DNA from 2 places in the Paenibacillus sp. EB106-05-06-XG162 genome. Region 1 is predicted to be linked to the other one. Evidence: riboswitches for the same ligand, from Rfam matches in the RefSeq annotation. Region 1 holds a riboswitch; the other holds the start of a gene.
What was found. Region 1 has a riboswitch for thiamine pyrophosphate ahead of AC3WU2_RS24995 (ABC transporter substrate-binding protein). Riboswitches for the same ligand answer to the same signal wherever they lie in the genome.
Positions count from the first base shown of each region.

Region 1 (2,468 bases):
ATCAGAACGTATAGTTCATCTGCTACTGAAAAGTGTATGTGGCTTATATTGTACTTATTACGCTCTTTTTATGTGGATAGATAATAGTTGTTGCAAAAATAAGGTGTACATCATATGATTTATTGTGTCATAATAAATAGAGAATGTAAAGCCCAATAATACATCATAAATAGAGATGGAGGCCCTATAATGCAAAGACTATTATCACTGGAAATGGTGCGAGTAACGGAAGCGGCAGCCATCGCGGCTGCACAATGGACCGGTAGAGGCATGAAAAATGAAGCAGACGATGCGGCGACAACAGCCATGCGGAGCATGTTCAAAAATGTACCGATTCACGGGAAAGTCGTCATCGGCGAAGGCGAGATGGATGAAGCGCCGATGCTATATATTGGAGAAGAGGTCGGTAATGGCGAAGGCGAAGCGATCGACATCGCGGTGGATCCCGTTGAAGGTACGGAGCTCGTCGCGAAAGGCTTGAACGGAGCGTTGGCTGTCATGGCGATCGCCGAACGCGGACAGCTCCTTCATGCGCCGGATATGTATATGGAGAAGCTGGCCTGCGGGCCTGCGCTTGCCGGCTTATTGAGCCTTGACGATCCGCTCGAACTGACGCTGCAGAAAGCCGCTTTTGGCCTTGGCAAGAAACGTTCGGAGCTGACGGTCTCTATTCTGGACCGCGAGCGTCATGCCAAGCAGCTTCGTATTCTACGCGACGCTGGCGTTCGCATTCGATTGCTCAATGCAGGCGATGTCGCAGGTGCAATGGCACCTTCTTTTCCAGAGTCAGGGGTCGATCTCTATATCGGATCTGGAGGTGCGCCGGAAGGCGTACTGGCAGCAGCAGCCCTGACTTGCCTTCGAGGTGAGATTCAAGGCAGATTGATGCCGATGAACGAAGAAGAACTAAATCGCTGCTACGCGATGAATATTATGAATCCGCACGAAGTGCTGACGATGGAACGAATGGTAGGTAAAGGCGATGTCATCTTCGCGGCAACAGGAATCACGCAAGGTGATTTCGTCGGCGGTGTGAAGTTCCTCGCAGGCGATCAAGCCGAGACACATTCTATTGTGATGCGTGCCGAGACGCGTACGATTCGATACTTACGCTCCATTCACTACATGCCGAGCAAACCACAACTAGACGCCTACTTGGGACAAGTGATTTAAACTTTTTGACTACTTAGGTTAATACTTAAATTTTGTTATGCATTCTCTTATATTTTTGATATAATGAGGACGCCTGATGAATTGAATACCCCCAGGGGTGCTGGAATGGCCGGCTGAGATTGTGTCCCATATGACACTGACCCTTATACCTGATCTGGATAATGCCAGCGTAGGAACGAAGCTTATTTTCTGTGATATTCGCTTATGCTAACGCCTCCGGTTGGGGGCGTTTTTTTATTTGTCAGTCGAATTACAGAAAATGAAAAAAGGGGAGAACTGTCACCATGAAAAAATCACTATGGCTCATCTGTCTCACACTATTCATCGTCATCGCAGGATGCGGCGGCAAAACAGAAGAACCAACCAAAACTGCAGAACAGAGCGGTGAGGCAGCTCAGCAGCAGGAAGCACCGAAAGAACTAACGAAGGTCAAAGTCGTGCTCGACTGGACGCCGAACACGAATCATACCGGGCTATATGTCGCGAGAGATAAAGGATTTTTCAAAGAACAAGGCTTGGATGTCGAAATCGTTCAACCAGGTGAAGGCGGCGCAGATATGATGGTCGCAGCGGGAAACGCCGAATTCGGGGTTAGCTACCAGGAAAACATTACACTCGGACGTACGCAGAACGTGCCGATCGTCTCGCTAGCGGCGATCATTCAGCACAATACTTCAGGATTCGCATCCCCTGTAGACAAGAACATTAAGTCGCCAAAAGATTTTGAAGGCAAAACCTACGGCGGCTGGGGATCCCCGAATGAAGAAGCCATGCTGCAATCCTTGATGGAGACCGAGAAAGCGGATGTGAAGAAGGTCAACAATGTGAGTATCGGCAGCGCGGATTATTTCACAGCGACGAAGAGCAACATCGACTTTGCATGGATCTACTATGCGTGGACGGGTGTGGAAGCCGAACTGCGCAAAGAGCCGATGAACATGATTTATTTGAAGGACTACAGCTCGAAATTGGATTACTATACACCGGTTCTTGCTACGAGCGAGAAAATGATTGCCGAAAAGCCTGACCTCGTTCGCGCCTTCGTGAAGGGTGCAGCAGAAGGATATGAATTTGCGATACAGAAACCGGATGAGGCAGCAGATATTCTCATTAAGGCAGAGCCAGATTTGAACGCCGATCTTGTAAAAGCAAGTCAAAAATGGCTCAGCCCGCGTTATCAAGACGATGCACCGGCTTGGGGCGTACAGAAGCGTGACGTGTGGGTCAACTATGCGGATTGGATGACAGAACACAAATTGTTGACAGGCACATTTGATCCGGACAAAGCGTTTACG
Region 1 covers NZ_JBYTDT010000016.1:61,507-63,974, forward strand. Annotated here, with positions in the region: gene glpX (class II fructose-bisphosphatase) at 190-1,173, shown strand; TPP riboswitch at 1,257-1,366, shown strand; gene AC3WU2_RS24995 (ABC transporter substrate-binding protein) at 1,458-2,468, shown strand, end outside.

Region 2 (2,468 bases), on a different contig from region 1:
TAGGTTAATGAAACGCTTCGCCATATGTCTTAATGTAGTGGAAGGGCTTTTCAGATAAATCATGTTTTCTGGAAAGTAATACAATTTCGAACGGGCAGAGGGTTGGAAGGAACGAGAAAATCAGGTCAAACCGTACTTATAACCTGCGAGCAGCAGGCATTTGGTTAGTTAGCGCTTAGCAAAAAGTGGTATAGAAATGGCAATCGGTTGATTGTCGTGGAAAGGGATCCATTGAATCTAAATGATTGCAACAGGAGCTTCGCAAGTCGTAACAGTCACATGTGATCTTGCCGGATAGAGTTCAACGAAACGAACTATTTCGAAGCATTTATTTACATCATCGGGATAGTAGTGTCGTTGTTAAATATACATTAATTTAGTATGATTATACATAGATGGATGAGGTGAATCCGTGTGCCGATGAGGACATAGAATTGATTCCTTGGTCTTGCCAATCGGCTCCTTAAGAATGATCAGTAACAAAAGTTACATAATAAATGTTATGTAAACCAATTATGCATAAACTTGTCTCAACCACACTTCTCAAATAAAATAGTGCAAAAGGAGGTCGTTGAAAAATGGCAGATATAGAAGATTTTCTGAAATTAGATATGCGAGTAGGAACTATCCTCCAAGCGGAACCTTTCCCAGAAGCCCGTAAACCTGCAATAAAATTAACCATTGATATGGGTGATCTAGGGATCAAGCAATCATCGGCTCAAATTACAAAAAGATATGAACCTGAACAACTGATTGGCCGTCAAGTGATCGCAGTCGTAAATTTCCCACCAAGACGCATTGCAGGATTCAAATCGGAGGTATTGGTGATTGGCGGTGTGCCCGAGGAAGGTGATGTGGTACTCTTGCAACCTGATCAACAGGTACGGAATGGTACACCAATCGCGTAGCTTAGAGGACTTGGGATTCTTCTTGAAATTTTATCCTATTCAACAAAGTAAGATTGTGCTATATTGTTGGTAACTTGATAAGCAATACACACTAGGGGAGCCTTTTAAGGGCTGAGACGGATCTACCGGACCCTTCGAACCTGATCTGGTTAATACCAGCGTAGGGAAGTGTTGAGGCTCGCTTCATCCTTTTTAGGAGTTTATTTATGGAGCTTGACGACCACTTTTCTGCGGAAAAGTGGTCTTTTTGCGTTCCAAGAAAGGAGCTCAGACACCATGGAACTACATCTTATCTCACCTGGATCCATACCATTGCAGCGATTTGTAGTGATTGCTGCAGAAGTACATCCGCACGTTCAATTTATTCATCTACGAGAGAAAAATAGCACAGCCAAAGAATTGGTTGAGACATTGCAAAGGATGCTGCAGCTAGGGGTTCCAGCTCAAAAACTGGTGATCAACGACCGCGTGGATGTCGCATGTGCCGCTCAAATTGGTGGGGTACATCTTACACATCACAGCTTACCTATTCAACAGGTGAAGCAAATGTCACAAGGACTTCGCATTGGACGGTCCGTGCATTCGGTTGAAGAAGCCATCCGCTGTGAGGCAGAAGGAGTGGATTATCTGTTCTATGGCCATATCTACGCGAGCGGTTCGAAGCCGGGCTTATCTCCACGTGGGCTTGAGGCCTTAAGAGAAGTAGCCGCTTCAGTATCAATTCCGGTCATCGGTATTGGTGGGATCGAGCCTGATCAGGTACAAGATGTGATGCAGCAAGGTGCACAAGGGATCGCTGTAATTAGCGGAATTGTATCCGCTGTGGATCCTCTAACAGCAGCTAAGCAATATGCGTCAAAGCTTAACGAAAGAAGGTCATTCCATGCAGCAAACAGTTGACGTCATCATCGTGGGCGGAGGTGTCATCGGGTGTTCGATTGCGTATCATTTATCTGCTCGAGGCATCCGAGTTCGAGTCTTAGAGCGTAACCGGATCGCCTCCGAAGCCTCGGGTGCTGCGGCAGGCATGCTGGCAGCGCAAGCGGAATTCATCGAATCCGCACCATTATTTGAATTTGCACGACACAGTCGAGCGATGTTCCCCGCACTTGCGGCTGACCTGAAGGAACGTAGCGGGATTGAAATTGGACTTGTCCAGCATGGCCTGCTGCGTATTGCAACCTGTGAACAAGATGTTATTCGTTATCATACACAAGCTGCAATTCAGCAGCAGTGGGGTGAAGCCACACAATGGTTGTCCGCTGCAGAAGCGAAGGAGATGGAGAAAGCGTTAGGCTCCGATGTGTATGGAGCGCTCTACTTGGAGCAAGACCATCAGGTCATGGCCCCTTCATTAACCCAATCGTATGCCAAGGCAGCATCAGATCTCGGCGCAGATATTTGTGAGCATACGGAGGTGTATGAGTTGATTCGTGAAGGCGGCAAAATTGTCGGTGTTCGTACACAAGACGGTACCCACTATTGTCATCATGTCATTATCGCATCCAGCATCTGGTCACAGTTCTTGCTCCGATCCACTGGATACGATTTGCCGCTATA
Region 2 covers NZ_JBYTDT010000006.1:252,228-254,695, forward strand. Annotated here, with positions in the region: gene csaA (chaperone CsaA) at 579-908, shown strand; TPP riboswitch at 992-1,092, shown strand; gene AC3WU2_RS15865 (thiamine phosphate synthase) at 1,185-1,808, shown strand; gene thiO (glycine oxidase ThiO) at 1,792-2,468, shown strand, end outside.
Region 2: linked by a shared signal. The riboswitch ahead of AC3WU2_RS15865 (thiamine phosphate synthase) and the one ahead of AC3WU2_RS24995 (ABC transporter substrate-binding protein) in region 1 are both predicted to bind thiamine pyrophosphate.